4 regions of the Helicovermis profundi genome follow, and region 3 is predicted to be linked to each of the others. Evidence: riboswitches for the same ligand, from Rfam matches in the RefSeq annotation. Region 3 holds a riboswitch; each other region holds the start of a gene.
What was found. Region 3 has a riboswitch for cobalamin ahead of AACH12_RS00350 (ABC transporter substrate-binding protein). Riboswitches for the same ligand answer to the same signal wherever they lie in the genome.
Positions count from the first base shown of each region.

Region 1: linked by a shared signal. The riboswitch ahead of cobT (nicotinate-nucleotide--dimethylbenzimidazole phosphoribosyltransferase) and the one ahead of AACH12_RS00350 (ABC transporter substrate-binding protein) in region 3 are both predicted to bind cobalamin.
Region 2: linked by a shared signal. The riboswitch ahead of AACH12_RS01975 (precorrin-8X methylmutase) and the one ahead of AACH12_RS00350 (ABC transporter substrate-binding protein) in region 3 are both predicted to bind cobalamin.
Region 4: linked by a shared signal. The riboswitch ahead of AACH12_RS04665 (hypothetical protein) and the one ahead of AACH12_RS00350 (ABC transporter substrate-binding protein) in region 3 are both predicted to bind cobalamin.

Region 1 is NZ_AP028654.1:322,587-330,859, forward strand. It holds gene AACH12_RS01355 (alkaline phosphatase family protein) at 1-340, shown strand, start outside; gene AACH12_RS01360 (PHP domain-containing protein) at 530-1,171, shown strand; gene AACH12_RS01365 (MarR family winged helix-turn-helix transcriptional regulator) at 1,331-1,780, shown strand; gene AACH12_RS01370 (DUF362 domain-containing protein) at 1,867-2,037, opposite strand; gene AACH12_RS01375 (Asp23/Gls24 family envelope stress response protein) at 2,525-3,349, shown strand; gene gdhA (NADP-specific glutamate dehydrogenase) at 3,734-5,077, shown strand; cobalamin riboswitch at 5,082-5,255, shown strand; gene cobT (nicotinate-nucleotide--dimethylbenzimidazole phosphoribosyltransferase) at 5,334-6,374, shown strand; gene AACH12_RS01390 (PucR family transcriptional regulator) at 6,596-8,273, shown strand, end outside.
Region 2 is NZ_AP028654.1:460,579-468,851, forward strand. It holds gene AACH12_RS01940 (flavodoxin domain-containing protein) at 199-729, shown strand; gene AACH12_RS01945 ((2Fe-2S)-binding protein) at 866-1,261, shown strand; gene rsmH (16S rRNA (cytosine(1402)-N(4))-methyltransferase RsmH) at 1,534-2,583, shown strand; gene AACH12_RS01955 (GIY-YIG nuclease family protein) at 2,616-2,882, shown strand; gene AACH12_RS01960 (hypothetical protein) at 2,879-3,094, opposite strand; gene AACH12_RS01965 (polysaccharide deacetylase family protein) at 3,299-4,519, shown strand; gene AACH12_RS01970 (hypothetical protein) at 4,608-4,748, shown strand; cobalamin riboswitch at 4,797-4,988, shown strand; gene AACH12_RS01975 (precorrin-8X methylmutase) at 5,122-5,754, shown strand; gene cbiD (cobalt-precorrin-5B (C(1))-methyltransferase CbiD) at 5,791-6,915, shown strand; gene cbiE (precorrin-6y C5,15-methyltransferase (decarboxylating) subunit CbiE) at 6,902-7,552, shown strand; gene cbiT (precorrin-6Y C5,15-methyltransferase (decarboxylating) subunit CbiT) at 7,549-8,115, shown strand; gene cobM (precorrin-4 C(11)-methyltransferase) at 8,163-8,273, shown strand, end outside.
Region 3 is NZ_AP028654.1:65,390-73,662, reverse strand. It holds gene AACH12_RS00370 (NfeD family protein) at 1-181, opposite strand, end outside; gene AACH12_RS00365 (sensor domain-containing diguanylate cyclase) at 382-1,650, shown strand; gene AACH12_RS00360 (ABC transporter ATP-binding protein) at 1,673-2,446, opposite strand; gene AACH12_RS00355 (FecCD family ABC transporter permease) at 2,447-3,490, opposite strand; gene AACH12_RS00350 (ABC transporter substrate-binding protein) at 3,530-4,489, opposite strand; cobalamin riboswitch at 4,548-4,679, opposite strand; gene AACH12_RS00345 (ArsR/SmtB family transcription factor) at 5,090-5,401, shown strand; gene AACH12_RS00340 (thioredoxin family protein) at 5,489-5,683, shown strand; gene mgsA (methylglyoxal synthase) at 5,738-6,136, opposite strand; gene AACH12_RS00330 (DUF134 domain-containing protein) at 6,151-6,531, opposite strand; gene AACH12_RS00325 (Fur family transcriptional regulator) at 6,533-6,970, opposite strand; gene AACH12_RS00320 (Lrp/AsnC family transcriptional regulator) at 7,060-7,500, opposite strand; gene AACH12_RS00315 (ribonuclease H family protein) at 7,650-8,192, shown strand.
Region 4 is NZ_AP028654.1:1,076,266-1,084,538, reverse strand. It holds gene AACH12_RS04675 (RidA family protein) at 1-48, opposite strand, end outside; gene AACH12_RS04670 (hypothetical protein) at 120-3,587, opposite strand; gene AACH12_RS04665 (hypothetical protein) at 3,912-4,223, opposite strand; cobalamin riboswitch at 4,381-4,572, opposite strand; gene thrS (threonine--tRNA ligase) at 4,662-6,575, opposite strand; T-box leader at 6,636-6,849, opposite strand; gene AACH12_RS04655 (4Fe-4S domain-containing protein) at 6,928-8,273, opposite strand, start outside.

The DNA.
Region 1 (8,273 bases), 260 kb from region 3:
AAAAGCTAAAGTTTTAGAAGAAATAGATAAAAAAATTAGTAGGTTGTTAGATTTTGAAGGATTGTTAATAGTTACAGCGGATCACAGTACTCCTTGCAGTGGAAAAATGATTCATTCGGGAGAAAGTGTTCCATTTATGGCAAAGGGAGAATTTATAAGAATAGATAAAGTAGAGAAGTTTGATGAAATAAGCTGTTTTAGAGGTTCAATTCATTTGTATGGAAAGAATTTTATGAACTACATTCAAAATGCAACAGATAGTGCAAACTTATATCATCTTAGAGCAGGTAATAAGAAAAAAAATTATATACCAAAAGAGGTAAATAAACTTATAGAATAAATATATTTTTAAATTTTAAGGAGCTTTGATATTGATATATATGCTATCTATTAATAGATGTATAAATTTTTTTTATAGTATAAAGTAAATTATTAAAAAAATTAATTGTTATTATTTGAATATATCATATAAAATTAAATAATCGTAGGCTTGACTATTTGATTTATTTATAAGTAATTGGAGAAAATAATGATATATGATATTCATGTACATCAAAGTGAGAATTCATTTGATAGTAAATTAAAAATTAAAGATGCTCTGCTAAGAGCAAAAAAAATAGGACTAGATGGAATTTGTTTTACTGATCACGATGATATTGGTCTAAGAAAGGATAAAGATAGAATAGAAAAGCTTATACTAGAATATGGTGTGAATATTATTGTAGGTGTAGAAATATTTACATTGGATGGCGATTTATTGTGTTTTGGAATTGATGAAATTCCAAAAGAACGTTTAAGTGTTAAGGAAACAATTAAATTTGTAGAGAAAAGAGGTGGTGTTTCTGTAGCGGCTCATCCCTTTAGAAATAGTAAACGTGGACTCAATGATAATATATATTTTAATAATATTAATGGAATTGAGGTCTTTAATGGAAGAACGGATGATCTATTAAATACTAAAGCTTTTAATGCATCAAAATTACTTAATAAAGCTATTCTTGGTGGAAGTGATGCACACACTGCTGAAGAAATTGGCAAGTATGCTACTAAATTTGAAAGTAAAATTAATTGTGAAGATGATTTTATAAAGGCTATTAAAGAAAATAAAACTACTGCAATATCTTTAAAAGATATTTTAAATACTAAAAAAATAATAAAAAAAATTATTTAAGTTGTAATGAAATTAAAAATCATTGCAACTTTTTCTATACTACTTATTAGGTATTATAGTATAATTAAATAGTAATAAAAATATGTATTGATGTAAGGATGATTAGCTTAGAAAAAAGATTAAATAATAAAATTAAAATAATATGATTGAGGAGGCAATATGATTAGTTTTTACTCTGAAATAGAAAATCTTGCCGTAAAATTACTTCATAAAATGGTGTCGTTTGATAAAAACAAAATAAAATATGCAAATAAAAACGAAAAATTTTCAGTGCTCGATCTTTTAATCTTAAATGAAGTTGGAGAAAATAAGTCAATTAGCGGGTTAGATCTATTAAAGAGGATAGAAATTGATAGAGGAATAGTTACTACATCTTTAAATCACCTTATAAATTTAAATTATATAATTAAAGAAAAAAATAATGAGGATAAAAGAAAATATAATTTGAATTTTACAAAAGAAGGTGTAAATATTTTTAATAAATTAAGTAAAAGACGTAGTGACACACTTGAGTTTGTTTTAAAAGATATGTCGGTTAATGAACAAAAAACCATTTTAAAATTTTTAAGTAAAGTGAATCAATTAACGGTTGAAAAATTTGATAGTTAAAAGAAAGAGTATATTACTATAAAATAAAAAATGTATAATATTATCGGATGATAATATTATACATTTAATAAATAAAAGTTATTATATTACTTAGCTTGTGGAGCGTCAACTGGACAAACATTAGCACAAGCTCCGCAGTCGATGCAAGCACTTTCGTCAATTACATAAATTGAATCACCAGCAGTAATTGCACTTACTGGACACTCAGCTTCACAAGCGCCACAAGATATACATGAATCATTAATTACATAAGCCATTTTAAATCCTCCTTATAAATATAAACAAATTGATTTACATAGAGAGTATATCTAAAACATTCAAAATAAACAATGGAAGAATAAAAAAAAATAAAGAAAACACCTAATTAGTAATGATTATCGTTATAATCAACTCTGACAGCGGTGCGATATTTTAATTATAATGTATAAAATAAGCTAGCTTATTTTTAATACATTATAATTAAAATATCATAGGGCTAAAAGCCCTTTACCAAGCGAATAGCGCGAAGCGCGGTAAGCACAGAGTGCGAATTCGCTAGGTAAAAGCACCGCGTGAATAAAGTAAGAATAAAAAATTGTATAGATAAATGAATTTCTTGGATTCAGAGGGAGTTTTTACTCCCACTGAATCTTAGAAAACATAATCCAGGGCCTTTTTAGAGTTCTTTTTCTCCCACTTTTTAAGAAGTGGGGATATTAGAACTCTAAGGCATCGGATAAATAAGAAAAACAGGGGGGGATTATTATGAAAGTATATGCTTTAGTTGGTAAAAGTGGAACTGGTAAAAGTCATAGGGCTATGAAAGTAGCATTTGAAAAAGATATTGATTATATAATTGATGATGGACTTTTAATAGAAGGAACAAAAAAAATTGCTGGAAGTTCTGCAAAAAGAGAAAATACAAAAATAGCTGCAGTAAAAAGAGCATTATTTTTTAATGATAATCATAGAGAAGAAGTGGTAAAAGTTTTAAAAAAAAATTTTGATAAAACTATATTAATTATAGGCACATCGATTAAAATGGTTGAAAATATAACTGAAACTTTAGAACTTACAAAAATAGATGAATTTGTTTTTATCGAAGATATATCTTCAAAAGAAGAAATAGAAAAAGCTCTTTCAGAAAGAGGCGATCATGGAAAACATGTAATACCGCTTCCGGCTATGGAAATTAAAAGCGATTTTTCTGGATATTTTTTAGATACATTTAAAACCGTTCTTAGAAGAAAAGATAACAGAATAAAAATTGGTGAAAAGTCGGTTGTTAGACCGACTTATAGTTATATAGGTAATTTTGTAATATTTAATAGAACAATTATTCAAATCATTGAAGGTGCATCTTTTGAAACAAATGGAATTGTAAAGATTATAAAGTCAAAAATTCGCAAGGTTGAAAATGGAATATTCATAGAAAGTGATGTTGTAAGTGAGTACGGATATAATGTGCTTGAAGTAGCTGAAAGACTTCAAAATACTATCAAATCAAGAGTAGAGTATATGTCTAATATCAATGTAACAGCTGTAAATATAGTTGTCAGACATGTTAAAACAAATGTTACAAAAAATTAATATTCTACATATTGTGCATTGTATTGTAAGAATATACGAAGAATTGAATGATTGTATACCATATGTAGAGAGATAATTTTGCAATAAAACTTTTAAAACTTCCAAAAAATAAAACTATTTACACAAATAATTTGATGTGTTAAAATAATTGTGTAAAAAAAAATGTTTTATTTTAACTTAAATTTAGGCATTTTCAATATGAATAGCGATTTTCTTCATAAGTATTATTTATAATATTTATGAAATATTTGTTGCAAAAACACATATATAAAGGGTTATATATGTAAGCGTTAAAAAAATGATTATTTCTTTTTTGTAACAAAAGAGAATTATTGAATTTTTATTGAATTCTAAGTTTATTAATTTCTAAAGGGAGTTGTTGAAATGAGAAAGTATATTGATGAAGTTTTTGGCCGTGTAAAAGCTAGAAATCCACATGAACCTGAATTTTTACAAGCTGTTGAAGAGGTTTTTGTATCACTTGAGCCTGTTCTTGAAAAACACCCAGAGTGGGTAAAGGCTAATCTATTAGATAGATTTGCTGAGCCAGAAAGACAAATTATGTTCAGAGTACCTTGGGTAGATGACAAAGGTACTCTTAATGTGAACAGAGGATATAGAGTACAATTTAATGGAGCTATTGGACCTTATAAAGGTGGACTTAGATTCCATAAATCAGTATACATTGGAATTATTAAATTCTTAGGATTTGAACAAATTTTGAAAAACTCATTAACTGGTCTTCCAATTGGTGGAGGAAAAGGTGGTTCAGATTTTGATCCTAATGGTAAATCTGACGGAGAAGTAATGAGATTTTGCCAAAGTTTTATGATGGAATTACAAAGACATATTGGACCTGATGTTGATGTTCCTGCTGGAGATATTGGTGTTGGCGGAAGAGAAATTGGATACCTTTATGGTCAATATAGAAGAGTTAAAAAAGTATTTGAAAATGGAGTATTAACTGGAAAAGGTTTAAGTTATGGTGGAAGTTTAATTAGACCAGAAGCTACTGGATTTGGAATTACTTATTTTGCACAAGAAATGCTTAAGACACAAGGTGAAACTTTTGAAGGAAAAACTGTTGCTTTATCAGGATTTGGTAATGTAACTTGGGGTACTGCAAGAAAAGTAACTGAATTAGGCGGAAAAGTTGTTACTTTATCAGGTCCAGATGGATATATTTATGATCCTAATGGTGTTAGTGGTGATAAAATTGACTACTTACTTGAACTTAGAGCAAGTGGAAATGATAGAATTAAAGATTACGCTGATAAATATGGTGTAGAATTCTTCGCTGGTGAAAGACCATGGGGAGTTAAAGTTGATGTTGTAATACCAACTGCTACACAAAATGAGATTAGAATTGATGATGCTAAGAAAATTGTTGCTAATGGAACTAAATTTGTTTGTGAAGGTTCAAATATGCCTACTACAAATGAAGCTCTTAAGTATCTTCAAGATAGTGGAATTATTGTAGGACCTGCTAAAGCTGCTAATGCTGGTGGAGTTGCTACTTCTGCTCTTGAAATGTCACAAAATAGTATGAGATTATCTTGGACTGAAGAAGAAGTTGATCAAAAATTACATGCTATTATGAAAAACATTCATGATGTATCTGCAGAAGCTTCTAAAGAGTATGGTTTTGGTTATGACTTAGTTGCTGGAGCAAATATTGCTGGTTTCTTAAAAGTTGCAGATGCTATGTATGCACAAGGAGACTACTAGAATTAAATAAATATAATATTTTGGTGCCCGTTTTACGGGAGAATAGGGAATAAAGTGAAAATCTTTAACGGTCCCACCACTGTAAAGATGAGTGATTTACAAATGCCACTGCTTAAGCGGGAAGGTGTAAACCATGTTGATTCTAAGTCAGGAGACCTGCCAAAAATATTTAACATGAATTAGGTAAGGTTCGTGATTCTCTTTTAAGGGGAATCACGAACCTTTTTTATATGATATAAAAGACATAGGGGGAATTATGTTAGAAAGTACATTAAGAAAAATAAAATCAGTAAATAAAAAAACTGCACTTAAATCAATTGAAAGAGTAGATAATCTTGTAAAACCCAAGGGTAGTCTAGGTATGCTTGAAGAAATCGTAGTTAAACTTTCCGCAATTCAAAACACAAAATTTCCTAAAATTTCAAATAAAGAAATAATAGTTTTCGCGTCTGATCATGGAATTTTTGAAGAGGGAGTTGCAATAACACCTAGAGAAGTTACATTAATACAGGCAGAAAATATGATACTTGGAGTTACAGGAGTATGCGCGTTAGCTAAAAATGCAAATTCGAAAGTTATAGTAGTAGATGTTGGTATCGATGCTGATGTTAAAAATAATAAAATAATAAATAAAAAAATCAGAAAAGGTACAAGCAATTTCACAAAAGGTCCAGCAATGTCTAGAGAAGAGGCAATTAGATCTATTGAAATAGGTATTGAAATTGCAAATTCAAGGATAGATTTGGGTGCGGATATACTTGGTACGGGAGAGATGGGAATTGGCAATACTACACCATCATCTGCAATTCTTTCTGTAATTGGTGGATATAAGCCCAGTGAGGTCACAGGAATTGGCGCAAATTTACCTCTCGAAAGACTTGAAAAAAAGATTGATGTAATCGATAAAGGCATTAAATTTAATAAGCCTAATAAAAATGATCCTATTGATGTTCTTTCAAAGGTAGGTGGATTTGAAATTGGAGCGATGGCGGGGGCAATGATAGGGGGTGCTTCTAGAGGAGTTCCGGTTATAGTAGATGGATTTATCTCATCAGCTGCTGCGCTTATCGCAATAAAATTAGAGCCTAAAGTAAAAGATTATTTATTTGCTTCACATTTTTCAAAAGAAAAAGGTGCATTTTTAGCATCAAAGGAACTTGGACTAAAAACACCACTTCATTTGGATTTAAGGCTTGGAGAAGGTACGGGAGCTGCAATTATGTTTAGCATTATTGAGTTTGCTCTAGCGATGAATAACAATATGGTTACTTTTGATGAAGGTGGCTTTAAATTATAGAAGTTCGTATAAGAAAACTTAGATAGTATACACAAGTATGTGTGTATGTCTAAGTTTTCTTATTTTTTTACATATATTTAAAAATTAAAATTTTTATAGAGTAATAGCACAAAAATATATATTGTTAATAGGGTATTATTATGATATTCTTATATTAAATTTATAAAAATTAAAATTATTATAGATTAATAAAAATCTTATTAAAGTCATATATGGTATTTTTGTTAGTTAAATTATTACATATTGAATATAAAGAGGTGAATGTTTTGATAAGAGAAACTGGTATAGCTATTAAAGATATTTTAAAGATGAAGTCTTTTGAAAAAAGTAATATTATTGCAGGTGAAGGTGGAATTAATAGGATTATTACTAGAGTTAATGTTATGGCAGATCCAGATATTTTAAATTGGGTAGATAAAGGTGAATTCTTATTAACAACAGGTTATTTTTTTAAGACAACCAAATTAGAAAATCAATTGAATTTAATTAGGGAAAGTAATTTTAAAAAACTTTCTGGTATGGGAATAAAAATTTTCCCTTATTTAGATAAAATGCCTGAAGAAATAATTAAATTAGCAAATGAACTTAATTTTCCAATTATTGAAATTGATTATGAAGTTCCTTTTACTGATATTATGACGCCGGTTTTTCAAGAAATTTTTAATAGACAATCATCGATTATTAATAAGGTTCAAATTGTTCATAAAGATACAATGAATGTACTTTTAAAAGGTGGAAGTATAAAAGATATAATTGGTAATTTATCCAAAACACTTGAAAATCCTATTGTTGTTGTAGATCATCATTTTGATGAAATTATTATTGACTCCTTAGGTGATAGTCAAATTTACAAAAAACTTGAAGATGACATCAATTTAACATTTTCAAAAAATAAACTTCGAGTAGATAAAAATAAAACTTCTCGAGACAAAATTAATATTGATGAAGATGATATTGATAGAATAATGGTACCAATAATGGTGAAAAACAATATTTATGGCCATCTAATTGCCTATGGCATGAAAAGTGACTTAAGCGATTTTGATGTTTTGTATATGGAATCAACTTCAACTGTAGTTGCAGTTGAATTTTTAAAGAGAATTTCTATTCAAGAAGTAGAAAACAAATATAAGGCAGAGTTCTTTGAAGATCTTATTTCATTTGATGAATTTAGAAAGAAGAAAGCAATTGAAAGGGCGAATTATTACAAACTAGACAAAGACGCTTCTTATTCTGTGCTTACGCTTAGACTAAGTAAAACAGAGTCAAGCATTGATTCTGATGAAGAATATAACCAAATGCTTGTAAAAGTAATGTATATGATAGACTTAATTTGCAAAAATGAATGCAATTCATATTTAACAGCGAATAAAGGAAAGAAAATAAATATACTTTTTATGTGGAAAAAATCTGAAGATTCAAATAAAAAGATTAATCTAATTGCTCAGATGATTAAAGAAAGTTTAAATGCTAAAGTTGCAAGCATTAAATTTAAAATGGGAATTGGAAGAGAAACAATGGGACTCGCTAATGTTTATAAAAGTCTTAAAGATGCCGAAAAGGCAGTAGATGCAACTAAAAATTATGTTGATGGTGATATAATTAATTTTGAGACTTTAGGAATTTATAAGATTTTTTGCCAAGATAATTTAAAAGAAGAATTAATAAGTTTTTATAAATCTACATTAGAACCTCTAGTTGAATATGATAGAAAAAGAGATACTGAATTAGTTAAATCGCTTAGAATTTATTTTGAAACAAATGGCAATTTAAAGAAAATGTCAGAAAAATTATTTACACACTACAACACCGTACTATATAGAATCAATAGAATACAAGAAATCACCAAAAGAAATTTAAACGATGAAATGGATAGATACGGCCTAGAAACATCAATGA
Region 2 (8,273 bases), 400 kb from region 3:
TAATTGCAAAAGAATTATTATAAAATCTATAATAATTTTATCAAACATATAGCTTAAATAGTAGTTTTTTATCAGGCAATTTAATTTTTTATAAAATTATGATAAAATATAGATAAAGTTATATAAGTTTAAAATATTTGATTGTTTAAGCATTCAAGTTTAATATTGTATTGAATTTTGAATACTGGAGGTAAATAAATGAAAACTATAGTTGTGTACAAATCTAAGTCAAATTTTGTAAAAAATTATGCTGATTGGATTGCAAAAAATCTTTCAGCTGATATTTTTGAAGCTTCAACTGTGACTAGCGATAAATTATTAGAATATGACACCATAATTTATGGCGGTGGTTTATATGCAGGTAGAATAAATGGAGTTAAACTTATTAAGAAAAATATCCATGACTTAAAAGGGAAAAATATAGTTGTTTTTTTCTCTGGAGCATCCTCACCTAATGAAAAAGCAATTAATGAAGTAAAAAACAATAATTTTGATGAAGAAATGCAAAAAAACATTAGATTTTTTTATTTAAGGGGAGGATTTGATTATAATAAGTTAAAAAGTTTTGATAAATTACTAATGAATATGCTTAAATTTACTTTGAAAAGAAAGAAAAATTTATCAGCAGATGATAGGGGAATGCTATCGGCATATGATAATCCTGTAGATTTCACTAAAGAAAAAAATATAGATGAGTTGATTAGCTATGTAAATAGCAAGGCTAAGTAAATTTATATTGTCAAAGAATATTTGGACTCAATATTGAGAGTATATAAGGAGGTTTTATAAATTGTTTAAAGCAAGCACATCTACATGAGGATCGATTTCAAATTCTAGTATAGAAGAAAAAAATATAAAGTGTCCAGTGTGTGGGATGCTAGGAAAAGCTGTACCAAACGAAACAGTAGCAAATCTTGTTAAAATGAATAAAAGCCCAATTAATGAATGTAAGGACTATACAATCTGTTTAAATTCTAAATGTAAAGTTGCATATTTTTCTGAGGAAGATATGTTATTGACAAAAGATATTAAGGTACCTATATGGTATAAAGATGATGCTACAGAAAAGTATGCATGCTACTGTAATCGAGTTACGATTGATGAAGTTAAAAATGCTACTATAGAAAATAATGTAAAAAATCTTAAAGAGTTAATGAATTATACAAATGTTATGAAAAATGGACAATGTAAAAAAAATCATCCGTTTGGAAAATGCTGCTCAACTGAGCTTAATAAATTAATTGAAAAATATAAAAATTAATGAGGGATAGAGTTTATCTTTGAATAGTAAATCGTGAGCATTTTATCCGATGCCTTAGAATTTTAGTACCCCCACTTCTTAAAAAAGTGGGGGATAAAGAACTCTAAAAAGGCCCTGGATTATGTTTTCTAAGATTCGGTGGGAGTAAAAACTCCCTCTGAATCTTAGAAATTCATTTATGTTCATGATTTTTTTTATTCAAGTATTATTGAATATAATGATATACTGAAATTAATACAGAAAATTATTTTCAATTAATAAAAGGAGAAAAAATGGAAAATCAAGATAAACCTCATAAAAGAAGAGTTAGATACAAAGGGACTCATCCAAAAAAATATTCTGAAAAATATAAAGAACATGATCCAAATAAGTATTCAGATACTGTAGCGAGAGTTATTTTAAAAGGAAGTACACCAGCTGGTATGCATATTTCGATTTGTGTAAAAGAAATCTTGGAATTTTTACAAATAAAGCCAGGTCAAACTGGTCTTGATGCAACGCTTGGGTATGGGGGACATTCTCTCGAAATGTTAAAGTGTTTAAATCATACCGGTCATCTTTACGCACTTGATGTTGATCCTATTGAACTTCCTCGTACAAGAGATAGATTAGAAAAACAAGGATATGGTCCAGAGATATTAACTATTAAGCAGTTGAATTTTTTAGAAGTTGATAAAGTTGCGTCTGAAGCAGGTTTATTTGATTTTGTTCTAGCAGATCTTGGTGTTTCATCAATGCAGATTGATAACCCCAAAAGAGGTTTCTCATATAAAAAAGAAGGGCCACTTGATCTTAGACTTAATCCTAAAAAGGGTATTTCAGCTTCTGAAAGATTAAGAAATATTTCAGAAGCTGAACTTGAGGGGATGCTTATTGAAAATTCAGATGAACCTTATGCTGCAAAAATTGCTAAAGCTATTATTATAGAAAACAAGAAAGGAAAATATATTTCTACAACGACTCATCTTCAGCAAATAATAAAAAGTGCATTAAAATTTATTCCTGAAAACGAGAGGGAAGAAGCTGTTAAAAAATCTTGTCAAAGATCTTTTCAAGCACTTAGAATAGATGTCAATGAAGAATTTGAAGTTTTATATGAGTTTCTAGAAAAATTACCAAGTTCTCTTAAAAGTGGCGGAAGAGTTGCAATTCTTTCTTTTCACTCTGGAGAGGATAGACTTGTAAAAAAATCTTTTAAGCGTTTATTTAAAGAAGGAATTTATAGTGAAGTTGCCTCAGAAATAATTAGGCCTTCTAAAGAAGAATGTAATATCAATACACGTGCGCGTTCTACTAAAATGCGATGGGCTATAAAAGCGTAATCAAACAAATAAAGTAAAATGATAGGTGGAATATGAAAGCAACTAAAAATTATGTATATATTCTGAAGTGTAGTGACAATACTTTGTACACTGGTTGGACAGTAGATTTAGATAAAAGAATGAAAACTCATAACTCTGGAAATGGTGCCAAATACACAAGGGGTAGAACGCCGGTGATTCTTAAATATTATGAAGAGTTTGAAACAAAATCTCAAGCTTTAAAAAGAGAAATAATAATAAAAAAACTGACTAGAAAAGAAAAAATTTCTTTAATAGGCAGTTTCAAAATTGACTTTTAATGAAGTATTGACTTAAAAATAAGTAATACTAGGAATCCTATTCCAAAGAACAATAAAATTGGAATAAGTAGTGCAATTGAAATTGGAATTATTACAAATAATACTCCAATAAATATAAGTGTAAGAATTATTTTTATTATCCCAAATCCTAAAGACAATAAAAATTTCCCTAAAAGAATTAATACGAGTATAAATAGAAGATTACCAAGCATAATTTGCCTCCTTTTGTACTTTATTTATATCTGCATCTACATAATAATATACTTCTATTAATATAAAATAGAAGTAAGATTAAAAAACAATTAGAGATTGATAAAAAAGGGTTACATTTATTAAATAATAGTTGTAATTTCTGATTTTGAGTATATTATTAGTATGTAAATACATAGATATTAATATATAAAATGGGAGATAATATGAAAAAAGGAATAGTAGTAGTTTTAGCAATCACTTTATTATTAAGTGGTTGTTCTTTAAAACAAGTAAATGAAGAAAATATAGACCTCAGTAAAGAAAATGCAAATAACGTGGAAGTAAGTACAAAAAATGTTGACGTTAAAAATGTAGAAAATGACAAAGATACAGAAAATGTTGAAGCTAAAGAAATAGAAAAAAATATTGATAATACTACAAAAATCGAACCTAATAGTACAAATGTAGAAACTACAACTAGCAAAGAAGATTCAAATAAAGAAGATGTAAAAGAAGCTACTAATTTTACTGAGCTAAGCACGAAAGAACTTAAAAAAATTAAAGCGAACGAACTCGGTGAAATTATGGTTATTATGTATCATGGATTAAGTAAAAAAAATGCAACGTATTCTAGAACAGCTGAAAGTTTTAAGAAAGATCTTCAAGAGCTTTATGATAGTGGATTTAGACTACTTAGCCTTAAAGATTTTGTTAATGGAAATATTACAACTAAAGCGGGATATACACCTGTTGTTTTAACTTTTGATGATGGAAATAGGTCAAATTTTAATATATTAATTGATGAAAATGGTGATAAAGAGATTGATCCAAATTCGGTTGTTGGAATTATGGAAGATTTTTATGATAAACATAATGATTTTGGGCTTGAAGCAACGTTCTTTTTAAATGGTGGAACTCCATTTGGACAAAAGAATTTGGTTAAATATAAATTAAATCATATCATAAATGTAGGTATGGATATCGGAAATCATAGTTATCATCATGGACATTTTAAAACAATGGATGCAGATAAAATTGAAAATACTCTTGCAAATGTTGTAAAAGAATATGAACCACTTATGAATGGATATAAAATCAACACTCTTGCTCTTCCGTTCGGAGAAAGACCAAAGAATGACGCAGCTAAAGAAAAACTTGTATCCGGAAGCTATGACGGAACTAAGTATAATAATATTGCAATTTTAAATGTAGGATGGCGACCTTCTTGGTCAGCTTATAGTAAAAGATTTAATCCAAAAAGCATTTTAAGAGTACAAAGTGGAGATGGAAAATTACAATTAAGACATTGGCTTGATTTATACAAAGAAAAGCCAAGACTAAAATTTATTAGTGATGGCAATCCTAAAACTATCACAATAAGAGAAGGAAATGAAAAATATCTTTCTAAAGAGTCTTTGGATGAGTATAAAATAGTAACTTATTAGCGATTAACTTATTAACTAGGTTTGAATAAGCGAATTCTGGCTTAGTGATAAAGGCATATATTTTAACTAGTGTAAGGGATGTGAATTTATGAATAATCAAATAATTATATTTATTTTAATAGTATTTTTTATAATTTTAATTTCTATTCAATATTCTATAAATAAAATAATTGTTATACTAAAAAAAATAAGCGATCAATTAAGTATTATTAGTATGAAAAGTAAATAATTTTTTGTATTTACTTGCTTAAATCTTTTTGATAGGATGTAGTTAATAATTGAATATTAGATAATAGGTGCCTAAGTTAGAGTGATTCTAATGAGAGGATAATAGGGAAGACAGTTAAAATCTGTCGCAGCCCCCTGCTACTGTGAATACTACCGTTAAACAATACGTCACTGGATTTCTGGGAAGACGTTTAATGGGCTACGTATGAGCCAGGAAACCTGCCTACTATTGTTAAACGAGATACTTCAGGCGGGAAGACTACGAATTAAAACGGCCTTTTGGGCTGTTTTTTGTATATATAGGTATAAAATTCTTGCTTTTTTACCTGAAATGTAAATTTGAATAATACCTAGATAATATTGCGGAGGAATAAATGAGTAAATATCTTGAAGATTATATTAAAAACCCAATGAAAATTGAGGAAAGAAGTTTTGAAATTATATTAAGTGAATTAGGTAAACATAATTTTGATGAAAGAGAAATTAAAATAGTTCAAAGAGTGATCCATACGACTGCAGATTTTGAATATGCTAATTTAATAGAAATTCATCCTAAAGCTATTGATATACTTATGGACAGTTTGAGAAATGGAAATGATATATATGCTGATACTAAGATGGTTATGGCTGGTACAAATAAAAGAATACTAAAAGAATATAATTCAAAAATATATAATTTAGTTCACGAAGAATCAGTATTCAAAATCGCAAAAGAAAAAAATATTACTAGATCGATGGCGGCTATTGAAATTGCGGCTAAAGACAAAAATACTTCGATATATGCAATAGGTAATGCCCCAACAGCAATTTATAAACTACTTGAATTAGTTAAAGAAAAGAAAGCAAATCCATCTTTAGTAATCGGAGTTCCAGTAGGTTTTGTAGGTGCTGCTGAATCAAAAGAAGCTCTTAAAAATTCGGGTATACCTTATATAATTATTAATGGAAGAAAAGGTGGTAGTCCAGTTGCTGCAACTATTATTAACGCAATAATGTATCAAATGTAATGACTATTAATGAATTGACTAAAAGTAGGTGAAGTTTTGGAAAGGTATATAGAGAAAAACGGTAAAAAATTAAAATATGGTTATACTACAGGCTCTTCAGCAACTGCAGCTTCTAAAGCTTCGGCTATTATGTTGTTAAATAGAGAAAATGTAAATACAGTAAAAATTGATACACCTAAGGGATGGCCTCTAACTATTGATATTTACAATCAGGAAATAAATGATGATTATGCTCTTTGTTCAGTTATAAAAGATGGCGGAGATGATCCTGATATGACCAATAAAATGACTATATTTTCAAAAATTTCATTTAGAGATGATAAAGAAATTAATATATATGGTGGAATAGGCATTGGAAAAGTAACAAAAGAAGGTTTGAGTATTAAACCGGGAAATAGTGCAATTAATCCAGTTCCGCTAAGAACTATAGAAAAAGAAGTTAGAAGTGTTATAGGTGAAAATAGAGGTGCAAACGTTGAAATTTACGCACCAGATGGCGAAAATATTGCTAAGAAAACTTTTAATCCTAAACTCGGAATTGTTGGAGGTATTTCTATAATCGGGACTTCTGGCATCGTTGAACCTATGAGCGAAGATGCTTTAATTGAAACTTTAAAAATTGAAATGAGAATATTTAAGAAAAAACATTATGATAAAATTTTGCTAATATCACCCGGAAATTATGGAAGAGACTTTAGTAGAAAAATGGGTCTAAATATTGAAGAAATAATTAAATGTAGCAATTATGTAGGTCAAGTAATTGACGAAGCGCTTAAACTTGATATAAAAAAAATTCTTTGGGTTGGACACGCTGGTAAAATGGTAAAAATCGCAGGTGGTATATTTAATACTCATAGTAAAATAGCAGATGGAAGAATGGAAATTATTATGAGTCAACTCGCCTTAATTGGTGCTGAAACTGATCTTATTAAACTAATTAGTATATCAAATACAACTGATGAAGCATTTAAATACATTAAAGAATATAAGATGGATAAAGTATTTGATAATATCAGTAATAAAATCTCTGAAAAATTAAATAAGAGGGCATTTGATGAAATTCAAAACGGAGTTGTCTTATTTACAAATGAGCATGGGCTACTAAGTGTTTCTGATTTAGGTAATAAGATAATGGAGGAATTTAATATTGAACAAATTTAATATAGTGGGAATCGGACCAGGAAATCCAAAATATATTTTACCTATAGCAACTGAAATTATAGAAAACTCTGATATTTTGATTGGTGGAAGAAGAAATCTTGATTCTCTTAAATATTTAAAAAAAGAAGAATTTATTATTACTGGAGATTTAACTAAAACGATTGAATTTATAAGCGCGAATTATCAAAGAAAAAGAATATCTGTAATTTTATCAGGTGATACGGGATTTTATAGTATGCTTAATTTTTTAAGTAAACATTTTGATAAATCAAGTTTTAACGTTACAGCTGGGATTAGTTCACTTCAATATATGTATTCAAAACTAGCTCTTACATATCATAATGGCATATTAACTAGTGTTCATGGTAGACAAAATGATTTTTTAAATTTAATAAATGAAAAAGAAACGCTAGGGCTTCTTACAGATAAAAAGAATAATCCAAGCTTTATAGCAAAAGAGATGAAAGAAAATCTAATAGATATAGGTCAATTTGAAATTTATGTAGGAGAGAATTTATCCTATGAAAACGAAAAAATAACTGTGTATGCTGTGGATGAACTTGCAAAAGAAAAATGCGAATTTAGTGACTTAAATGTAGTTATTATTATAAATAAAAATGAATTGGAGAAAAAATGATAGGAATAGAAGATAAAGAATTTTTAAGAGGCAAAGTTCCCATGACAAAAGAAGAAATAAGAGTAATTTCACTTTCAAAACTTAGACTAAAGAAGAATTTTGTGGCTCTTGATATTGGAAGTGGCACTGGTAGTGTTTCGATTGAAATGGCAAAATTTTTAGAAGATGGATTAGTATATTCTTTAGAAAAAAAAGAAGAAGCATATAGTCTTTTTTTAAAAAACATAGAAAAGTTTAAAATTTACAATTGTAAAGCATCTTTAGGTGAAGCACCTAAAGACTTACCTAAAAATATAAAATTTGATGCTATTTTTATAGGTGGTTCTGGGGGAAATATTGAAGAAATTATTGATTATTCATATTTGAATTTAAATGAAACTGGAAGAATTGTCCTTAATTTTATTACTATTGAAAATACTTATAAAACACTAGATAAGTTAAACAAATCTAATTTTAAAGAAGTAGATATTATTTCTGTTAATATTGCAAGAGGTAGAAAAGTTGGCGGATTAACGCTTATGGAGAGCAATAATCCAATTTATATTATTTCAGCAACAAGGTAGAATAAGTATCTATATAAAATAAAAATAAATTATATAAGGATGGTATTATGAAAAAAGTATATTTTATTGGTGCGGGTCCTGGGGATCCTGAATTAATGACATTAAAAGGAAAAAGAATTGTTGAAACTTCAGATATTCTTATCTATGCAGGTTCTCTT
Region 3 (8,273 bases):
AAACCACCAAAAAAGCAATTAATTGAATTACAAAACCAAATCCTAATAAAGATAAAATTAGTGCAGCCAGACTTCCAAGGGCAAACCATATGGATGCAAGTCCAAACGTTAATGCTTCAATAACTATAAATGCAATTATTAATATTACCCACATGACAGATAGCTGAAATAATACTGACATAATACCTCCTCACCCAATATATTTATTACCTTATATACATAATACCTACCCGAATTGTATTTGTAAAGCAAAATTATATATTTTAATACTTTTTTAACAATTTTTGCTTTTTGATTATAATAAATATTATATGATAATTAAATCATTATTAGGGTATAATAAGAAAAGAAGAAAAATTATAAATTTAAGAAGGTGCTAACATGAAAAAAACTGTACGCTTTAAAGACTTTTTTATTATATTCGTTATAATAATCCTTTCTAGCATTATTGTTCCATATATGATTTTCACTAAATACATTTTTATTATTCAAATTTCTCTTATTTTATTATCATGTTTTACTAGTTACTTCTTTATTAAGAATTTTCATATTTCTCCAATATTAGATTCTGAAAATAATAATTTGAGAGATATATCAAATGCAAAAATTAAAAATGCTCTATTTGATATTAGTGATCTTATTATGAATTCATTAAATTCTAGCATGAGCGAGGTTCACAAAAAAGTTCTTGAATATGCGATTGAATTAATAGAAGATGCTCAAGCTGGTTCAATCGCCTGTGTTAGCAGTGATGATTATGTAGAATTTATTACATCAAAAGGTTATAATAATGAAAAACTTAAAGGGGTAAAATTTAAAAAAGAAAAAACTTTTTTATGGGTATATTCCAAAAATAAACCACTTGAACCAATTATAGTTAATAACACTACTGAATTTAATAACACTTACCTAGGTGATGAAAATATAAAAACTTTAAAAGAAGCTAGTGCAAATACTTTCAAGTCTACTTTAACATCGCCTATTTTTATCGATGATAAAGTGATTGAAGTTTTAAATATTGATAGTTTTAATGAGAATGCATTTACAGAAGAAGATAAAAAAATAATTAATATATTTACTTCATTAATTGGCATAACTTTAAAAAACCGTGCTCTTCTTGAAGAAGCCAATTTTTTATCTAGTCATGACAAACTAACAGAAATTTACAATAGGCGTTTTTTTGAAAAAGAATTTCTAAACTTTCAAGAAAAAGCATTTAAAGAAAATCACCCTTTTTCAATAGTGCTTTGCGATCTTAATTATCTAAAAAAAATAAATGATAACTTTGGTCATATTGCAGGTGATGAAGCGATTATAAGCGTTGTAAACGCTATTAATTCAGAAGTTAGTAAAGATGATATTTTCGCAAGATATGGTGGAGATGAATTCATTATTCTTTTCTCCAATTCAAATAAAAGTGATTCTGAAGCAAAAATGAAATCTATTTTTGATAATTTTGATAATTTCAAATTGAAAGTAGCAGGAGGCAAAGTACCAATCCAATTTAGTTATGGAATTTCTTCAGCGCCTGATGAATCAATTATGTTAGATATACTTGTAAAAATTGCTGATCAGAGAATGTACACACATAAAAGAGAGTTAAAAGAAACTAATAAAACAGACCCTAACTTTGCTTCTTTAATAAAATAAAACCTATATAATATATATAGGTTTAGTAAGGTATAACATATTTAGAACCCGTTATTGGGTTCTTTATTACTGCAACATTAACATCATAAACCTCTTTAATACTTTTTTCATTAACTATATTTTCACTACTACCACTAGAATATACCTTACCATCTTTTAATAATACAATATTATCTGCATATTCAATCGCTAAATTAACATCATGCAATATTGTAATTACAGTTATTCCTTTTTCTAGCGAAAGTTTTTTAATTAATTTCATTATCTCAACTTGATGATGAATATCCAAATAGCTAACAGGTTCGTCCAAAACTAAGACTTGTGGCTCTTGCGCTATTGCTCTTGCAATAATAGCTCTTTGTTTTTCACCACCACTCAAATTATTTATAAATCTATCTTTAAGTACATAAGTATCTGTTTTAATCATAGATTCTTTTACAATTAAATAATCCTCTTCTGTTTCTGTTTTAAATCTTTTTTGATAGGGCATTCTTCCCATCATAACAATTTCCTCAACTGTAAAATCATACTCAATAATGGTGCTTTGAGGAACAAGTGCAATTTTTCTACTTAACTCTTTTCTTTTATATTCATTTATTTCCTTGTTAGAAATATATATTGTATCTTTACTCGGATATAGTAGTTTAACTATATTTTTAACTAAAGTAGTTTTCCCAGAGCCATTTGGTCCTAATATACAATTAAACGATCCATGAGAAATTGATAAACTTATATCTTTAATTATTTCTTTATTTACATAACTATAATTTAAATTCTTTATTTCGACATTATTCATTTAATTTATACCTCCCATATTTTTATTTTTTACTAATAAATACAAAAAATATGGTGCTCCAAACATAGCAGTTACTACACCAATTGGTATTTCAGTTGGTGCTACTATAGTTCTTGAAATAGTATCTGAAATTACCATGAAAATACTTCCACCCACAATTGCAAATGGAATAAGTCTTCTATGATCTGGTCCAGAAATAATTCTAACCGCATGTGGTACTATTAAACCTACAAATCCAATTATACCACTCACCGAAACTGCTGCTGCTGTTGAAAGAGAACTAAGTACTAATAACACAATTTTCGTTTTTTCAACGTCAACGCCTAAACTCTGAGCAGAATCTTCACCAAGTAATAATAAATTCAAATCCTTTGCAAAAAAGATAAAAAGTATATTTACAATAATAAATGGAATTAATATTATATATATTTTGCTCCAACTAGCCGCAGAAACACTACCCATAGTCCAAAAAATAATTCTTTCAACTTGATCTCTATTTAATGCCATTAATAGTGAAATTATTGAAGATAAAAAAAAGTTAATTGCAATTCCTGCAAGTAGCAATGTTACAGTTGGCGTTTTACCACCAATTCTTGACAAATTATATACAATAAGTATAGATAATACAGCCCCAATAAATGCACCAACTACAACAGTGCTTATTCCTAAATAAGAAACTGTATTAAAAAAAATAATTACAATAGATGCTCCAAGTGCTGCCCCTGATGAAACTCCAAGAACATAAGGATCCGCCATAGGATTTTTAAAAACTCCCTGAAAAACAGAACCACTTGCAGCAAGAGAGCCACCAATAAGCGCAGATAATACTATTCTTGGAAATCTAATATTAAGAATAATCTGTAGATGTGAGTGTTTTATATTACTCACATCTACAAATTTATTAATAAGTGGTATTTTGCTTACAAGTATTTTTATAGAATCACTAAATGGAATTTTAACCGCACCAATAGTACTAACAAATACCATAAAAACAATTAATAATAATATACTAATAATTAAGTTTATAACAAAACTTTTTCTCATTTTTTACTCCAATTTCTATTCGTCCGATAACTTAGAAATTTATTTATAAATTCCTGGGTGAAGAATTTTAAACATTTCAACTAAGCCATCTGCAAGTCTTGGCCCTTGTCTATCAATTTGATTATTATCAATTTCAAATAATTTACCATTTTTAACTGCTGTTAAATCTTTATACCCATTCGCAGCTTCAATACCCTTTTTGGCATCAAAATATTTAGAGCAAATTAAAATTGAAGGATCTTTTTCAACAATTTTTTCTAATGAATAACTCCAATGTTCTCCATCTTTTGCTATATTATTTCCTCCAGCCATTTCAATTAAATCATTTATAAAAGTATCTCCAGTTGCAGTATAATCTCCATACTCACCAAAACCAACTACATAGTAAACATCAACCGGATCTAATCCTTTTGCTAATTCTTCAACTTTTGTAACTTTTGTCTTCATTCCGTCAATTACTTCTTTTGCATTTTTTTCATTATTAAGCAATTTACCTGTAGTATTTATTACATCATAAACTCCATCAAAACTTTCCTGAGGAACAAGTACAACTACTTTAAAGCCTAATTCTTCTAATTTTTTTAGTACATCTTCTTTGAAATGAGTTGATGCGATAATTAAATCTGGATCTAATTTTGTAATTTCTTCAATACTAGGATCTGATAAACTTCCAACAGAACTTACTCCACTAACTTTTTCTGGATAATTATCATAATCTGTTCTACCAACTAATTTATCACCCGCGCCTATTGCATAAATAGTTTCTGTTATACTTGGAGCTAATGAAATAACTTTCATAGGCTCTTTTTCTACTTCAACTTGTCTATTAAATCCATCGGTAATTGTTAATGGATATAATGATTTTACTTCTTTCTGAGTATCTGTAGCATTTGAATTATCTTCTTTTGAATTGTCTACAGCTGAATTTGAACAACCAGAAAAAACCAATACTAGACTTATTAGCATAGCTAATATAAAAGTGTACTTCTTTTTAAACATAAAAAAATCCTCCTAAAATATAATACTCTACGAGAAAATAAACATTACTCATCCTCGTGAGATTTCCAAGTTAAAGGCATGTGTCTGACTTAAAGATATGAACTATCTTAATACAGTGGCGGGACCGTGATGGATTCTTACCATCTTCCATATAATAAATAAATTTATTACCTTCAACTATTAAGTTCAACAACATTATAACACAAATAAAAAATAAATATACTTTTTTATTATAGATAGTTATCCACTTGTTATCAACAAATTTTGTTAATAACTTTCCTTAAAATTTTATAGTAAATGCTTATTATTATTTAAAAATAATCGAACAAAAATTCGATTTGTTAACATTACCCACAGACTTATCCACAGTTTTATATATAAAATAATTTTTAGCATCTTTTTTTTACTTAAAAAATCACATAATAAACACAATATATCGTTATTCATAATAATTAAACCACAATATCCTTTAAATTATTTTTATGTTCCTATATAAAAACAACTAGCTTATTATTAATAATATAAATAATCCACATTTTGTTGACAATACACACATTTTGAGTTAATATTATAATATTCTAATATTACTTTGGAGGTAAAATGTCCACATTAAATGATATAACATCAACTTTGCTAAAATCGATTGCCCACCCAACAAGAATTTCTATTTTAGAATTGCTTAGAGAAGAAAATACACTTTGTGTATGTACTATCTATGAGAAATTAAATTTAGAACAATCCAATATCTCTCAGCACTTAAAAATACTTAAAAATACAGGTATATTGCGCTCTAAAAAAAATGGGCTTCAAGTACTATACACTGTTGAATATCCAGAAATTTTCAAAATAATTGATTTAGCTAAAGACATTATTAAAATTGAAGCGCAAAAAATCAATGATCAGTTTAATTAATTTAATTTTTACTAGTAATTATTAATTTTTAAAGGAGTATTTATGAAAATTATAATCTATGACTTAAATTGCTGAGGTTTTTCAAGTATGATGCCCGTAGTTGACGCGGCTCTTAAAAGACTTAATCTACCGAACAATATAGAAGTAATTTATGATGAAAATCTTATGAAAAAAATAGGATTAAAGTATACTCCCGCTCTTGAAATAAACGGAGAAATAGTATACGAAGGAAAATATCCTGGTGTAAAGACAATGATTGATATGTTTAAAACTTATATTTAACATAAGTATATTAATAAAAAAATGTTATCTAATTTAAGATAACATTTTTTTATTTTAATATTCAGCTTTTATTGCTTTCCAGTCAGGATTCTTATTCATTGAGAGTAAAAGTATCTCTGCCGTAGTTATATTTGTAGCTACTGGTAATTTGTGTACATCACATAAGCGAAGAAGTGCCTGAACATCTGGTTCATGTGGCTGAGAAGTTAATGGATCTCTTAAAAAAATTACTAAATCCAACTTTTCATACGCAATTAAAGAACCAATTTGCTGATCTCCACCGAGTGGACCAGATAAATATCTTGTTATTTCAAGTCCTGTAACATCATGTATTCTTGTTCCTGTTGTTCCTGTAGCAAAAAGATTATGGTTTTTTAAAATCGATTTGTATTTAACAGAAAACTTAACTATATTATCTTTTTTCTTATCATGTGCAACTAATGCTATATTCATACTACACCTCTTTTTTATTTTTGATTTCTACCTCTTCCCATGCCTCTATTTCTTCTTTTTCTAATTATAGTAGAATCTTCTAATTTCTCTATACTATTATCAGTATCTACTGAATAATGACCACCATCTATTTTAATAGCCATTCCATTATATAATGCTGTAGCTACTTTTTTTCTTGCACTCTCAATTACAATCTGAAATGTCTGCCTTGATATATCCATTTTTTTCGCGCATTCAATTTGACTTAATCCCTCAATATCTTTAAGCTTTAAAGCTTCAAGTTCTTCAAATTTTAAAATAATTTCTTCTAATTCAAATTTTGAAATTCCTGCTGGTTTAAATATAGCAACTTCAGGTTCAAATGAAATTCTTCTTCTTTTCATTGGTCTAGGCATATTATTCCTCGCATTCCTCACAATAACCTTCCATAATTATTGTGACGTCTTCCACATTTTTATTATATTTTGTTTTTATATACTCTATCTCTCTTGAAATTTCTTTAGAAATTTCTTCATCATTATATTCTTCAATTTTTCCACAGTTAGTACATTTAAAATGAATATGAACATTATTTTCATGAAACATTTTCATTTCGAAACATCTCTCACCATCAATATTAATTTCTTTAATAACATTTTTTCTTTTTAAAATATCTAAATTTCTGTAGATTGTAGGAAGACTCACTTTTTTTTCTCTTAATGCCATATAACAGTCATCAGCATTAAGATGCTTTTCACTTACTAAAAAAAGTTTTATTAGCTCTCTTCTCGATCTTGTAACCCTAACATCTTTTGAAATAAGATAATTTTCTATTTTATCTAAATTAGTTAACATAAACGCTCCCTTAATAATATGGCATATGCTAATTATATATTTGTTTTCTAATAGTGTCAAATCGCTAACAATTTAAATAATAATTTTAACTATTTGGGAATAACAACTTTCGAAGTCTCTTTTAAGGTTGATAATGCAAGATAAGTATAAGTACTTTTAGCATGCTTATTTATGCTATCAATTAATATTTCTAAAGATTTAGCATCTCTTGTTTTTGCTTTAACAAAATAGCAAGTATCCCCAGTAACTTTATGTACCTCTTGAATTTCAGGTTTATTAGTTAAAAGTTCTCCCATTTCTTCAATAGTTATATCTCCTACTGGAACAGTTATAAATACAGTTATGTCTACTCCAACTTTGTCTGCATTAATTATTGCAGAATAGCCACTAATAACATCATCATTTTCAAGCTTTTTAACTCTTTCTTTAGTAGCCGTTGTTGAAAGTCCAATTATTCTTCCAAGTTCTGCTATAGATTTTTTACCGTCATTTTGAAGTTCCTCTAATATTCTAAAATCATATTGATCCAATTTATCACCTCTTTTAATTAAATTAACCCATATTATATACTACTATTAGCATTATATCAAATTATATCAACAATTTTAGAAGTTAACATAAATTTAACTTTTCTGATATACTATTACTAAGTAAAAAAGATTTAGTTGGAGGAAAAAATATGAAAATAGTAAATATATACACTGACGGAGGATGCTCCAACAACCAATCAGATATTAATACTGGTGGTTGGGGAAGTGTACTTGAATATAATGGAAAAACCAAGGAAATTTACGGGGGCGAAAAAAATACTACAAATAACCGAATGGAAATATTCGCAGTTCTAATGGCTCTAAAAGAATTAAAAACAACTGATTTAATCATAAATATATATTCTGATAGTTCATATGTAATAAATTGCCTGAAAGAAAAATGGTACATTAAATGGCAAAAAAACGGATGGATTAATTCACAAAAAAAGAAAGTCGAAAATAAGGATTTATGGGAACCGTTAATTAGCGAAATTCAAAATTTTAACAATATTAATTTCTATAGAGCTAAAGGGCATTTAAATTTATCAAAAAATAGTGAATTAGAAAAATGGCACGCAAAACTAAAAAAAATTAATGGTAATGATTTTAATTATGATCTTTTTATTAAAGTTACTAAAATGAATAATTTAGCTGATGAACTCGCAAATAAAGGAATCGATGAAAACAGATAATTAATTTAACTATTTACACCAAACAGAGAATTGCCTATAAGGCAATTCTCTGTTTGGTGTAATAATTTTATGCTTTAAAAT
Region 4 (8,273 bases), 1.0 Mb from region 3:
AACAACTCTACTCATTCTTCCAGTTCCTTCAAATCTTTTAATTTCCATTAAACCCCTCCGTTATACTTTCATAATTCTATATTATTATACAATATAATATGTTTATTACAAGCATTTAATTAAACAATAATATCTGCCCCAATCATTCCTTTTAATGATTCAAAATAATTTTCAGTTTTAAAGTATTTTAATAATTCCTCAGCTTTATAAAGTTTTTCTTTGTAATTATATTCATCAATAACTGCTTTATTTATTGGATTATTAATAAAATTTTTTAAGCTATTTATTTTTTTCCTTATCAATACACTCTCAATATTTTGCTTATTTCTAAGTCTTTTAAGATACCATACGCTATTAATAACATTTTCTTTTAAAAACAATTCACGTACATTCTTAGAATTAATATTTTCACCATTATATTCTCCATCTACCATAATATTAAGCAGAGCTTTTAAGGGAGGTATTGCTTCGTTTATACTTCCATCAATAAAATATGCCTGAGCAGCTTTTTTATGTCCTAATGCTATATTTAAAACACCATCAACAAAATCTTCTAAATTTTGTTTTTCAGGTTTTAATATTTTTTCATCAAATACCGATTGCGGGGCATCAAATATTTTTCCAAGATATTTATATGAAAAAATTTCAGTAATCCTATATCCTAATATACTTGCTGGAACTAGTTTATCTTTATAGATAAAATCATCTATTTTTTCTAGTGATCCTTCTCTTATAAGATTTATTGGATTTCTCTCTTTTTCATTAAGTCTCGCCCAAATTTCTGGAATTAACATCGAAATATCATGATCAACTTTCACTCGTGGTCCAATATAACCAGCCGGAGTTGTAAAAACAGAATAATCTCCAAGTATATATGAAAGTAATGCATTATTTAAATCATAAATAGGAAGTAACATATTAAAGGGTGCTTTAGTTAAAGCTCCTTCTGACCCAGCTCCAGTTGTAGAAGGTGACTTACCTGTTAAACTGCTAATATAATCCATAAAAAGTTCAGGTAATTCTTGATAATGAAGAGGGCTGTAAACACTTAGCGGTAAAATTTTCTTACCATTTTCGTGCCTTGCAGGGTTATTTCTTCTACCGGCAAGAACTGCATTGACGGGAAACAAAACTTTTTCATCTATTCCTATTTTCCTAGATAATTTTACTCCAATTTCTGAAATATATTCCTGTAAAGGATTAATAAAATCAAATCTATTTTCAAGATATCTTGGATTTTTTGTAGCTTTACCATTTACAATTCTCGGATGTGATGAAACTATACAATATTTGTCATCGCCATTTAAGAAATCGTCAATATGCTTCTTTACAACATCTGTATATGAAATATATCCCATAACATCTTCTTTTATAGTTTTAACATTTTCTTTATCTAATACTTCATAATTTGTAACAAATAAATTATTACTAGATAAATCTTTTTCAGCTGCTTTATCATAGCCTTTAACAATAGCTTCATCTGGTCTTTGAAAAAACCTAAATTCACAATTCGTTGTAAATTTATAGCTATCATTATCCCACTCTTTTTTTAAGTTTTTAAGCATTTTTGATGGCACAGTAATAGAAGCTGTAATATCATCTTCCTTTTGAAGTTTTTCTGAAGGCATAAAATCCATTCTTAATTTAAAAACTCTCCAAGAGTTATCTTCACTAAATCCTACCCTTAAAAAACTCGGCCTTATTTTTCTTCCATTAAAATTAATCTCATTTCCCGGTTTTCCGTTAATTGTATCAACAGAAAAATGGCTTCTCCAATCTCCATTCCAAGAAGTCTGATAAAATCTTTTCACCATGAAAACTAGAGCCTTGATATGATTTGGTATTGATATAATATAACTATTAAATTCATCAGTATAATAAATAGATGGAGTTAAGAGTTTTATAACTGACCCTAAAGTTCTATCAATCGATAGAACTGGCCTAGATGGTCTTACTCTTTCAGGATTTATTTTCCATCTTCTTCTATAATCATATTTTAAAATTTTCTCCACAAAATCTAAATCTTTTTCTAAATCATGAATATAATAATTTCCATAAATAATAGAATTACTAAGAGATTTTGATATTTCCGACTTTCCACCTCCGGAAACTGTACATGGTTTATGGCAAAAAATTCCTTCTGCCTCAGTACCCACAAGTTTCCAAGCAGGAGCAGCAGGATGTTTTTCCATATGAAGTTTATCTCCATTTGGCAATATATAATAATATGTTGGCAGAAGTTTTAGTTTTCTTTCTTCACCTAAATACTCCCACTTTATTGTAGTTTTATGAAGGTCAATTTCAACATTTTCAGGAATGTAGATTACTTTACTATTTGTCCTATCTACACCATAATTGTCCGAATTAATTTCCATTATAGATGAATAATTTATTTTTATATCCTCAAAAGAGTATTTACTCGGATCAATATTTTCTTTTGCATTATAATATTCACCTAAATTAATTCTAGGATATACAATTGTACCACCTGCATGTTCTTCTTCTACATTTCCATATAAATTAGCTGAAAAACTAATTTGAGTTTTTATCTCCTTCTTAGAATATCCAAAATAATTATCCGCTATTATAGTAACTGCCACTCCACTTTTATCTCTACACGTTATTTTAAAAGGAAGACCGTCATTATATAATTCGTTTTCATCTTTATAGCACATTCCATCCTTTTTTTGAATATCGCTAGCATCGTTAAAGCTTGGTAGTCCTAAATCTATTTTTCTAAGTTTAGTTAAATGAGGTGCCAAAACTATATAGCCCGTATGCCCTGTCCAGCCATCAACATCTAACGACGAATCATTAATATGAAGTCCTAAATCACCAGCATTACCAAAAACTGATTCAACAAAATCTAAATTCGATACCAAACTTCCAGGTACTACAAAAAGTACCTCCGAGTACTTTTGGCTTAAAATATCTCCCACCTTAGGAGAAACTATAGGCTTAATCAAAAGTGAAACAAATGTTTTAGCCTTTTCACTTTGAGAAGATGTAAATGGAAGTATTTTTAATTTTTCTGGTGGGTTAAGAGCTGATTTATATAGTTTCATAAAAGTCAATCTTGGAACTGTTTTTTTATCACTTGGTATTTTTAATCCACCTTCAACAATATGAAATGAACCCTTAGTTGTCCGTCTATCATGCTTAGGATTATTAAGTATACCTTGCTTTATTTTATAGCTACTAATATATTCATTAACAAAAGAATCTAAATCTGGAGAAAGAGATAATTCTCTAGCTATTCCATACTGGTCTAGAGTAAAATAGTCGTCAATCACTTTTATTTCATCATCAAAGCCATCAAAATAATTACTTAAGAATGTATTTATTCTTTTATTAATACCAATTTCATGAACATTATTCACTCTTATTTTTTCCTTGTAATCAATCAGTATATCTTCAAATAATTCTATAAAGTAAGAACTTGACTCTTTATCATTATTACTTTTTTCCTGATAAATAGGTAAGCCCAAAGAAGCAAGTTTAAAATTAATATATTTAATTTTATCTTTTTTATTCACATTTATATCTACATTTCCATATTCAATTCCAATCTTTTTCAACAAATTCATAAAACCTCCAATATATTTATAATTATTTTTTAAAATTTTCTGTTAATTGCATAATTTTATATAATACATTCAAAAAAATTATGCATAAAATAAATATAACAAATTTTTTTACAAATTTCAAAATTTTTTTCGTAATTTTTAAATATAAATTAAATTTTACGTAACTTTTTTTTATAAATATATTTTTTATCAAAATTTTGAATTACAAAAAGTAGAACACCTCATTATTTATGAGATGTTCTAAAATTTTTTATCGGTTTCACTATTAAGGTGCAAAAAATGTAATGTCATTTTTTTACTTCTTAATATAATCCAATAAATATATCAAGCAGATAATTTTGAATATCTTTTTTTTAGTAATTCAATATTTTTCAGATCATTTTCTAGTTCATTATTTAAAGTACCAGTGGCTTTATTATGATCAAACTTAGGATTAAAAACGCAATATTTTAGCATTAGCTTAAATGGTATCTTAGATAAATTGAATTTTTCACCGTATTTAATATTTATATTTTTTATTTCCTTATTTAAATATTCAAAAATTTCATCACTTTTTTTACAATCTATATATTTCTCGTATTGAAACATTTTTAAATATAGAATATTTAATGATGAATATAATTTTTTTTCATACATAAAGTTCCTCCCATTTTCTATTTTTTATATATTAAAAATAACCTTCTAGTGGAATAAGTGTCATATAACAAAAATGCCCTTTCATAAGAAAGGGCATACTAATCCATTAAAGAATTCACTTTAAAGTCTTAACACCTCCTCATCCTCGTGAGTTTTAATAGCATTATTATTATTGGCAGGTCTCCTGACTTGAGTTTTAAACGCATCTTTTTTTCCTTCCCATACAAAGTACAGTGGATTCATTTACAAAAGATACTTTTCTCTTACAGTGGCGGGACCGTGCTGGAATTTCACCAGTCTTCCCTTTTAAGCGATAGAATTCTATCACACCAATAATTTATTAAATTATCTGTTTCAAAATGAGTGTAACACCTTATTGTTTTTATGTCAATATATTTCTAATTTCATTAATATTAGTTTTTTAATCAATAATTAATATTACAAATCAAATTTCTTTGATTTAATTTCTTCAACTAATTCTTTAGCAAATTCACTAATATTTTTAGAACCTAACTCACCTTTATCTCTAGATCTTACAGCTACTTCTTCGCCATTAGCTTCTTTATCTCCAATAACAAGCATATAAGGGTATTTATGAAGCTGAGCTTCTCTTATTTTATATCCAACTTTTTCACTTCTATCATCAACTTCAACTCTAATACCATATTCACTTAGTTTTTTCTTTAATTCATATGCATGATCATTGTGCCTGTCAGCTACCGGCAATATTTCAACTTGAACTGGAGCTAACCAAAGTGGAAATTTACCAGCAAAATGTTCAACTAATATTCCAAAGAACCTTTCAATACTACCATATGCTACTCTATGAATAACAATTGGTTTATGTTTTTCACCATCTTTACCAATATAATTTAAATCAAATCTTTGAGGAAGTTGCATATCTAATTGAATAGTTCCACATTGCCATGTTCTACCGATACAATCTTCTAAATGGAAATCTATTTTAGGACCATAAAATGCTCCATCACCTTCATTTATAACAAAATCAAGATCTAATTCTTCAAGAGCTGTTTGAAGTGATTTTTCAGCAAAATCCCATTCTTCTTGACTTCCCATAGATTTTTCAGGTTTAGTAGATAATTCAACATGATATTTAAATCCAAAAGTTGAGTATATTTCATCAATTAATTTTGTAACATTTTTAATTTCATCTTTAATCTGTTCAGGCAACATAAATATATGAGCATCATCTTGAGTAAAGGCTCTAACTCTCATAAGTCCGTGAAGTGCACCTGAAAGTTCATGTCTATGCACTCTTCCAATTTCACCAAGTCTTAGTGGAAAATCTTTGTATGATCTCATTTCAGTATTATAAACTAGCATTCCACCTGGACAGTTCATTGGTTTTATTGCATAATCTTCATCATCAATTTTAAGAGAATACATATTTTCTTTATAATGCATCCAGTGACCTGAAGTTTCCCATAATTTTCTATTTAAAATAAGCGGAGTTTCAACTTCTTGATATCCTGCTTTTGTATGAACTTCTCTCCAATAATCTAATAGAAGGTTTTTTACAATCATTCCATTAGGTAAGAAAAATGGGAATCCAGGACCTTCTTCCATTAAAGTAAATAATTTAAGTTCTTTTCCAAGTTTTCTATGATCTCTTTTTTTTGCTTCCTCAAGTCTCACTAGGTATGCTTCAAGTAAACTTGCTTTAGGAAAAGAAGTACCATAAATTCTTTGAAGCATTTTTTTACTTGAATCACCTCTCCAGTAAGCTCCTGCTAAAGTAAGTAATTTTATAGCTTTAACAGGTTTTGTAGTTGGAAGATGTGTTCCAGCACATAAGTCTGTAAATTCACCTTGCTTATAAAATGAAATAATTTCATCTTCTGGTAAATCATTTATTAATTCAACTTTATAATCTTCATTTCTTTTTTTCATATATTCAATTGCTTCATTTCTCGGTAATTCAAATCTTTCAAGTACAAGATTCTCTTTAACTATTTTTTTCATTTCTGCTTCGATTTTTGGTAGATCTTCTTCAACAAAAGTGTGCTCAGAATCAAAATCATAATAGAAACCATTATCTATAGCAGGCCCAATTGCAAGTTTTGTTCCAGGAAATAATCTTAAAACAGCCTGAGCTAAAATATGAGAACTTGTATGTCTAAAAGAATGCTCTCCTTCATCGCTATCAAATTTTAAAATGTTTAACTCTATATCTTCATTTATTACGTAAGATAAATCTACAGTTTTCCCATTTACTTCTCCTACTATTGCTTCTTTTGCAAGTCTTCCACTAATATCTTTAGCAACTTCAAATATTGTTGTTCCTTTATTTACCTCTCTCACAGATCCATCTTTTAAAGTGATTTTTACCATTTCCATAAATTTACCTCCTATTTATATTATACAAAAACAAAAAATCTCTCATCCCTAAAACAAAGGGACGAGAGATCGCGGTTCCACCCTAATTGGTCAAAATAAATGACCCTCTCTAATCCTTTAACGCAGGCCAAACGTTGGCATTTCGTATATCACTACTAAACCAAAGCTCAAAAGTAGTTTTCATATCTCCATAATAAAAGTAATTTCAGCTAAATACTTTTTCTCTAAAATCTGGGTTGATATTACTCGTCTTTATCAAAGCAACATATATTACATAAAGAATATACCAATAAATTTATATTGTCAATACAAAGACAAAATTTTGTTTCTTCTTTATTTTGTAACACTATCTAAACATATTTAGTAATTTATCATCTATTTTTGTATTCAAAATATTATTTTCAATTAAAATTGAATAAAAATCACTAACTTTTTTTACTAGTTCCTCTCCTGCTACATACTTAAATGTTGCTCGATTTAAAAATTCTTCAACATTTTCTTTAGAATTTCTCATCATATCATATGAAAGGAGTGCAGATTCTTTTTTATTATTATTTACCCAATCAATAGATGCTTTTATTTCATTAGCTAACTCCTTAACAATCTCTGGATATTTTCTAGCGAATTCACCTTTTAAAATAACTCCTGCATTTGGAAACATACCAAAGCCTTCATTAATTTCATTCCAAACTTTGCCATATGAAATTTCTGAAAAATCAACATTTAAATTTTTAAGAGTTTTCACAGCAAAACCTGCTTCAGGTTCTCTTAAAAGAACTGTATCAATCTCACCTTTTACAAATCTACTTAGCATTTCTTTTGGTCTTCCAAATGGTTTGCCAAATACAAATTCAAAATCATCAACATTATATCCTTTAGATTGAATAAGGTATTTCGTTATTTTAGCAGGAGGAGCATCTTCAAAAAGAGGCAAGTATATTTTTTTACCTATTAAATCCCTAAATGAAGTTGCTTCATAGCCCCTAGTGAGAATAGTAAAATTGTCCCAAACAAATACTATAGGCATTTTTACATCATTATCTTTTAATTTTGATGCTGTAATAACTGCAGAAAAACTAATATCCGCTTTTTTATTTACTATCCATCCAAGATGTTTTTCAGTTTCTTCCCAAACTTTTAGTTCTTTAATATTAATTAATCCTTTTAATTTTTCTGATTGAAGTAATCTCATAATAATTGGATAGCCTACTGGAGTGGCAGATTGAATTGTTACAGAAGGTTTATCAGAAATTTTACTATCAATTTCTTTCTCTTCTACTCTTTTTCTTAAATATATCCAGTATTCATCTTTGTTTTTTTGTCTAACTTTATTATCAAAGCCCATACCTTCAAGCATATTTATCATTGGATCTGGGATAAAAGATTGAACTAAGATAAATTCCTCACCATCATTCAAAGAATATGCTTTCTTTATAATTATATCAAATGGGTCTTCTGTCATATTTCTAACATCTAGTAGGTTATCATTATTATCTCCACTTGATATTACGGAATTTTTAGGTTCATTGAAAATAGATAATCTAATATTGTTAATTTTGTTTCTAACAATATTATACTTATATCCTAATTCGTCAATTACTTTAATGATGGGTTCTGATTCAAAGGCACCTTCAAATACAATTGAGCTGCCTAGCGAAAGGTTGTTTATTAATTCAATAGACTTAGCGATGT